Linked DNA regions of Symmachiella dynata. The protein of the gene in region 2 interacts with the protein of the main gene of each other region in a pairwise test. Links are inferred from orthologs where the notes say so. Each region holds a gene or a part of one and is shown on either strand. Other genes may lie near its edges.

Region 1 (3,907 bases), 3.0 Mb from region 2 along the record:
CGGGGTAGGTTTCGATTTTTGCGATTTTCATGAATTCATCTTGGTCGTCATGCGTACTCTTTAAGATCGGTAGGTCATGCTGTGCATGACGAATCGCGAAAGTTTGGCCTGCTTACTAACGACGTCATGCACAGCATGACCTCCGAAGCTTGTGATTATGCTTCCAGTGCCTGCCGCATATCCGCAATGAGATCATCCGGGTGTTCGATCCCCACGGAAATCCGTACCGTGTTTTCGCCAATGCCGGCGGCCAATCGTGCTGCGGGCGTCATGGAGGCGTGGCTCATTTCCGCCGGGTATTCAATTAATGATTCCGTTCCGCCCAACGATTCGGCCAACAAGAACAATTCCGTCTTCGTCACCAACCGCTCGGCGACTGCGCGGCCTCCTTTGACGTCGACGCTGAGCATGCCGCCGAAGCCGGTCATTTGTTTTTTGGCCAATTCGTGACCGGGATGCGACGGCAAGCCGGGGTAATAGACCCGCTCGATCGCCGGATGTTCATGCAGCATTTCCGCCAAGGCCGTAGCGCCGCGCTGATGCGCCTGCATCCGCGGCGCGAGGGTTTTAATTCCCCGCAACACTAGCCAGGCATCAAACGGCGAACAGCCCATGCCCATCGCATTTTGTAGATAGTTAACCCGCTCCGCCAGTTGCTCATCGCGCGTCACCACGCAACCGCCGACGACATCGGAATGGCCGTTGAGATACTTGGTCATCGAGTGCACGATGATATCGACACCGAATTCAAACGGCCGTTGAAAGTAGGGTGACATGAAGGTATTGTCGGCAATAGAAATTGCGCCCGCCTGCTTGGCGATCTCCGCCACGGCTGCCATGTCGATGATGTTCATCAGGGGATTGCTGGGGGTCTCAATCCAAATGCATTTGGTCTCCGGCCGCACAGCCGCGCGTACTGCATCCAGATCGGTCATCTTGACGAACGTAAATTCCAGCCCCCGCTCAGAGAGCACATTGTGAAACAAGCGAAACGTGCCGCCATAGATATCGTCGCCGGAAATAATATGATCGCCCGGCGTGAAAAGTTGTAGCGCCGTGGTAATGGCCGCCATGCCGGTCGCCACGCAGCGGCAATCGATGCCCCCTTCCAGCGACGTGATATTTTCTTCCAAGGCCCGCCGCGTGGGATTTCCGCTGCGGGTGTAGTCATAGCCGCGGTTCTTGTCGACGGCGTCCCAAACGAACGTTGAGGTGGGATAAATCGGCGTGGTGGCGCTGTTGTAAGATTCGTCTTTGTAGACGCCCGTATGGACGCAACGCGTTTCAAATTTCATCGGATGGTTCAGTGTTTCTAAGGTGTGAAAGCCGGAAAAGTGCCTCCGAGTATAACAGAAACAAATACCACCTTCACGCACCACACCCAAACCGACCGACAAAAAAACGGCCCCGCGATTTTATCACGGGGCCGTGGAGTTTGTAGATCTCTGTGCGGAATTACGATTCGGTAAACAGCGGCGTCGACAAATACCGTTCACCCGAGTCAGGCAACACAACGACGATCGTTTTTCCGGCGCTTTCGGGCTGAGCGGCGACTTTCAGGGCGGCGGCCATGGCGGCTCCGCAACTGATGCCGCAGGTGATTCCCTCTTCACGGGCGATCCGCCGCGCGGTTTCAAACGACTCATCGTTGGTGACCTGCACGACTTCGTCGATCAACGAGACATCCAAAATATCGGGAACGAATCCGGCACCGATGCCTTGGATCTTGTGCGGCCCCGGTTTGCCACCGGACAGGACCGGGCTGTGGGTTGGTTCCACGGCGACCGATTTGACCGGGTGCTTTTTCTCATTTTTGAGGTAACGCGTCACACCGGTGATCGTCCCCCCTGTTCCCACGCCGGAGACAAAAATATCAACGTTGCCTTCGGTATCGTTCCAGATTTCCGGGCCGGTCGTCTTAAAGTGGATTTCTGGGTTGGCCGGGTTTTTGAATTGCTGCGGCATGTAGTACTCAGGATTCTCAGCAATTTCCGTCGCTTTGTTAATCGCGCCGTTCATCCCTTCAGGACCGGGGGTGAGGATCAACTCCGCACCGAACGACTTGAGCATCATCCGGCGTTCGACCGACATCGTTTCGGGCATCGTCAAGGTGAGCGGATAGCCCTTGGCAGCACAGACATACGCCAGCGCGATCCCGGTGTTGCCACTGGTCGGCTCGACGACTTTCATACCCGGTTTGAGTTTGCCCGATTTTTCGGCGTCCCAGATCATAGCCGCCCCGATCCGGCATTTGACGCTATAAGCGGGATTGCGTCCTTCGATCTTGGCCAAAATCGTCGCATCGAGTCCTTCCGTCAGCCGATTGATTTTAACGAGCGGCGTCCGCCCGATTGATTCGGCATTGTCCTTAAAAATTGGCATCGCAGTCTCCTGTTGCAGATGATGGGGAGTAGGCGTGAATCGGTGCAGCCGCGCAACCTGAGCGCACCTGCGCGCCGGTATTATGAGACAAACCCGATTTTCGAGCAATCCCTGTTCGGTGGCTTTTGAGGCCAAGAGATCGAAACGTGTTGAACCTTTGCGCTTGGAGGATATAAAGTCTGTACCCGTATTCGAAGGTTATTTGGTGAAGAGTGTTGTGGAGAGTCCACCTTGGATTTCACACCCTGGTATTTTTTCCTCCAAAGTCCTGATGCCTTTCCAAGTGACCGCTGTTCCGTTGAGATCAAGATACTCAAGCTTACCGAGACCCCTTAGATGAGGGAGCAACTGATCCGTGATTCGAGTGTTGTACAGAAACAGACTCCTAAGAGCGGCGAGTTTCGACGTGTGATTGGATACGAACTTCCGCACCCCCGCGTCAGTGGCGTTCGTTCCAGTCAAGTCAAGGATCTCCAAATGTGGCATTTTCTCCAATGCGCGCAAACCGTCGTCCGTGATTTTTGTATTCGACAACCATAACTTGCGGAGATCGTGAAGGTTTCCGAGGGTTAGAAGCCCTGAATCCGAAATGTCTGTGTCATCGAGCGCCAGTTCCTGCAAAGATGTCAATTTGCCAAGATAGTTCAAACCGGCGCCTGTGATTTTGGTCTTTTCCAAGTACAAGAATTTGAGGTTATCGAATTGCGAGATCTGCTTGAGCGAGTGGTCATCGATGTTCGTCGCCGCTAGGTCCAGATATTCTAGGTTGGTAGCATCGGAGGAGCCGTCCAAAATTGTTGGCTGAACCCTCATGTGTCGCAAATCGAGTTCGCGTAGGCTCGGACCGGAAACGGCTTGCAAGTCGGCGGCAACAAGATCAATCTTAGGCACGCCTGAATAAGTAATTTCGCACAGCCGTCGAGGTTTTCCGATGTATTCATTCATTATCATCATGCTCATCGTGAAACCAATAAAACGCGGCTGTGTGATTTCATTAACGCGGTCGAAGCCCCTCCAACGAGCCGGCGCAACGTCCTTCCACAACCAATCCGGCCCAATACGCTCGCTTTGCACAATTGTCCCAAATCCAGCCGACTCGATTTTTGCAATCGCCCGTTCTTGTCGATAAACGGGAATCACCACTTTCACCACCACAACCGCCCCGAGCAATAATATCGCCAGCGCTATCCACCGCCACGTGTTCGGACGTTTGTGAACCGGCGGTGATTCGAGCGTTGACATGGCGTTTTCCTGATAACGGCGTGGTGGAATATCGTTCTCCAAAAGTCTACCTCTGGTGAATTATTGTGAATAGTGCGGTGTTGTTCGGAATGCAATTACGTGGGACCCTGGCAAGTGTCGTCCGGTAACAATTACGTTGGGAAAGGAACGGTTCTCAGATAAGTCATATCACCGTCCGATTCAGATTTCCTATGTGGCAACTCTGTGAGAGTCTCACTCTGAATTAAGTTGACAGCTGCTATGAGAAAGTTCTTGCATTCAAGTAATCAAGGACAGATACTCA
Region 2 (3,932 bases):
AATTCCCGGCGACCAGATTCTGTCGTCCAAAGAGATCTGGCAGGACGTGGCGCATCTTTTGTTTAATGGCAAAGAATTCATTTACATCCCTTGAAAACGTTTTCGTTTGGTGCTGAAGTACGAAATCGTGGGAACAGTTGGCCGTATGAATCCTCATAGCAACAATTGTCCGGGACGCGGACCGCGGCTGTTTTCGCGGCGTAGCATGCTGAAATCGTCTGCCAACGGTTTTGGAATGTTGGCGCTGTCGGCGTTGATGTCGGAACGCGCCTATGGGGCGCCGGCCACGGGACCGCATTTTGCCCCGACGGCTAAAAACGTCATCTTCTGCTTTCTGGACGGAGGAGTCTCGCATGTCGATTCGTTCGATCCCAAACCGAAGCTTGCGGAGGTCGACGATCAACCGGCCGGTGAGATCGATAACCCGACGGCGAATGTGAATCGCAAATGGCTCAAGTCCCCCTGGAAGTTCGCTAAGCATGGCGAGTCAGGACTGCCGGTCAGCGAATTGTTTCCGCACATTGCCAGTTGTGTCGACGATTTGGCTGTGATTCGTTCGATGAAAGCGGACCTGCCGATTCACTCTACGGGGGTGTTGTTTTTACATACCGGGTCCAACGTAGCTGGGCGTCCCAGTCTTGGCTCGTGGGCCAGTTATGGACTGGGCAGCGAAAATCAGAATCTGCCGGGGTTTGTGGTCTTAAATTTTGGCGTGATTCCTTGCGGGGGATTGGAAAACTATTCCAGCGGTTTCCTACCGGCCAGTTTTCAAGCGACGTTGCTCAATGCCGATGGTCCGCCGCTGGAGAATATCACGCCGGGCGACAGCCGCGCGGGGGTGCAGCGTGCCAAACTGGATTTGCTCAAACTGCAGGACCGCGCGTTTGCTGAGACATTAGGGGGCAACGACGCCGTTGAATCGGCCGTTAAGAACTATGAACTTGCCTACCGCATGCAATCGCTCGTCCCGGACGTGCTGGATTTGTCGCGGGAAACGAAAGCGACGCAGTCGCTTTATGCGATCGATTCCAAAGTCGACTCGCAGCGGCTGTATGGGATTCAATGTCTCCGCGCGCGGCGGTTGATCGAATCGGGTGTTCGTTTTGTGGAGATCACCTGCCCCCCGGGCGCCTCGAACGGTACGTGGGATCAACATGGGGCGCTGAAGAAAATGCACGAGAAAAACGCTCTCGACACCGACCAAGCGATTGCCGGTTTGATCAAGGACCTCAAAGCACGTGGGCTGTTTGACGAAACGCTGATCGTCTGGGCGGGAGAATTTGGACGCACGCCGCATGCGGCCTCCCGCGACGGACGTGATCATCATCCCGAAGGCTTTACCGTTTGGCTGGCCGGTGGAGGCGTCAAAGGGGGCGTGGCGCATGGGGCGACTGACGAGTTGGGCATGCATGCGGTGGAGAATGTCTGCACGATGCACGACCTGCATGCGACGATATTGCATCTCTTGGGCTTGGACCACCAACGCCTAACCTACCGTCACGGCGGCCGCGACTTTCGCCTCACCGATGTACATGGTGAAGTGATTCACGAAATTCTGTGAACCGTACAAGCTGATTTAAATCCCGCTGCCGTCGGCGTGGTGATGCGGCAGCATGTGATCCATGTCGAGTGCCGGTTCGGCAACTGAGAGCCGTCCCACGATTTTGGCCGGAATTCCGGCGACCGTGCAGTGCGCGGGAACATCGTCTAAAACGACGCTGCATGCGGCGATTTTCGCTCCGGTACCGATTTCGACATTCCCCAGGATTTTAGCACCGGCGCCGACCAGTACGCCATGCCGGACTTTGGGATGGCGGTCTCCCGTGGCTTTTCCGGTTCCCCCCAAGGTCACTTCGTGCAGCATGGAGACGTTGTTTTCCACGACGGCGGTTTCACCGATCACGACCGAGGTGCCATGATCCAGCAAGATACCCTGTCCGATGCGGGCGGCCGGGTGAATATCCGCAGCAAAGACCTCTGAAATGCGGCTTTGGAGGTGCAGCGCCATCGCCCGCCGATTCTGCCCCCACAACCAATGCGCGACACGATAACTTTGCAGCGCATGAAAGCCTTTGAAAAATAGCATCGGCACATAATAGTATTCCGATGCCGGGTCACGGTCGCGGACCGCTTGAATGTCACACCGCAGGGCGGCGCGGACCTGCGGGTCGCTGGCAAAGGCCTCGTCGATCACTTCGCGGATCAACATGGCCGTTACATTCACATCGGCCAGTTTGCCCGCGAGGTGGAAACTCATCGCATCTTCGAGCGTCTCGTGTTTGAGAACCGTGGCGTGCAGAAAGCTGGCCAAGATCGGCTCTTGGGTAGCCGCAGACTGAGTCTCTGCGCGGATCGTGTCCCAGATCTTATCGTCGCCTATGTGTTGTGCGGCGTCTGACACCGGCATTGCCTTTGGTCAAAGTTGGTGATGAAAACGTGCTGCGTGGGGCGCGATTACTCGCGTTCGATTTTAATGCCGCTGAGAATCGGAGCATCACTTCCATCGCGCGGGACGAATTCGACAACGAGATTGTCAGTTACGGAAATCCCGGCCACTTCGTGAATTGCTGAGCGCCCGTTACCCTGATCCGATTCGTCGAGGCCTACGTTTTCCAGTAACGTTTCACCTTGGATTTTTACATCAAATTTCGCTGCTGCGGATGGATCACCCTGGCGCGCTGTGAAATAGAATTTCACGCGATAGCTTGCCGGGTCGGCCCCCTGCTCTTGCAGTGGGATGGTGAGTTGTTTCAACCCTTCGGCCCAATAGGAATAAATCCAGGGTGACTCAACGTCAGTTAACGCCTCCGCTTGACTATTGATTCCGGAGTATTTTTTGCCGTCGGCGAAGTCGGTTTGCAATTCCAAGGGTAGGACCAAACCGGTCTCCTTGTAGGCTTTGGGCCGCGGATACGCCAACCAGACGGTTCCGCTGGCGTCGCGACGATCTCCCGGGGCACCGAAGTTGAGTGCCAAATGTTTCACCGGCGTCGATTTTCCTACGGAACTATAGATCGTCCAATCCCGCCGGGGTTCGCGCGGTTCCATGACGATGGTCGAGGCGATCGAGAATAGACAGACACAACCCGCACTCGCTTCGGGAACCATCAACAGGCCGTTGGCGGGAATCATGTTGATCCAGCATCCGGTACGGTGTCCGGCGAAGTGCCGCGTGCCGTTGTCGGCGTTCAGATCGTAAAACCCAGTGAAGCCGGAGCGGAAAAACATCATATCCGGTGTAGCAGTCATCATGCCGCAATGGTGTCCGGTACGGACCATGCTCCAGGGGACCTCTTCGCCGGTGATGGGGTGCTTCCGCATGCGCTGCGCGCCGGTGTAGAGGTCAAATCCCCATGGTTCGGCGACGATCTGATCTTCGATAATGATCGGGCGATGTCGATAGTTGGCATCCTTGGCCCACAACTTGTGTCCATCTTCGCCCGATAGCGCCACGAGTCGGCGACTTTTGAATTCCCCGGCGAGGAATTGTTTCCAGTAGTGACCGTTGGCGTTGGCGCCGCAGAGTACCAGCACGTTGTTTTGCACCATTAAAGTCAACTTGCCGCCGCCGGTGCCGATTTCACTGCAATCGGTCACGTCGACCGGTGTTTCCCACAATTTTTCGCCGGTCCGCGCATCTAGAGCAACCGCCAAGCGAGCGTCGATCCGCTTCATCCGTGCTTCGGCCTCTTTGGCCTCCTCGCCGGTCAGTTTTTTAAGTTCAGTTTTGTCTTCACGCAGCAATTCATCGCGTTGGTCACTGGTGATCGTGCTGTCGATGAAGAAGACCCGTTCCGGTCCCAAAGCAATGGTGTGATGGGCGATATGTTTGCCTTGATAGCTCCAGGCGGTCTTGCCCGTTTTAGTATCGATTGCGAACAGCCCGGTCGTGCTGTCATCGGTCACTTTGCCGCGACGTTGCTTACGGCGTT

Evidence for each region. Proteins that work in one complex are often made in the same cells at the same time.
Region 1: the proteins of cysE (region 2) and cysK interact in binary tests that used the Escherichia coli proteins (3 or more experiments, as listed by UniProt). The link is inferred for Symmachiella dynata from one-to-one orthologs.

Annotation. Positions count from the first base shown.
Region 1 is NZ_CP036276.1:328,023-331,929, reverse strand. The notes cover bases 420-3,351. They hold cysK (cysteine synthase A), read right to left. Parts: upstream 2,383-3,351; coding sequence 1,456-2,382; downstream 420-1,455. Other genes in these bases: Mal52_RS01195 (leucine-rich repeat domain-containing protein), read right to left, coding at 2,581-3,351; Mal52_RS01205 (trans-sulfuration enzyme family protein), read right to left, coding at 420-1,295. In the rest of the region: Mal52_RS01210 (mandelate racemase/muconate lactonizing enzyme family protein), read right to left, coding at 1-31; more of Mal52_RS01205, read right to left, coding at 156-419; more of Mal52_RS01195, read right to left, coding at 3,352-3,624.
Region 2 is NZ_CP036276.1:3,329,786-3,333,717, forward strand. Bases 490-3,446 are described here. They hold cysE (serine O-acetyltransferase), read right to left. Parts: upstream 2,402-3,446; coding sequence 1,577-2,401; downstream 490-1,576. Other genes in these bases: Mal52_RS12855 (DUF1501 domain-containing protein), read left to right, coding at 490-1,561; Mal52_RS12865 (outer membrane protein assembly factor BamB family protein), read right to left, coding at 2,455-3,446. Outside these bases: Mal52_RS12850 (PSD1 and planctomycete cytochrome C domain-containing protein), read left to right, coding at 1-94; more of Mal52_RS12855, read left to right, coding at 146-489; more of Mal52_RS12865, read right to left, coding at 3,447-3,932.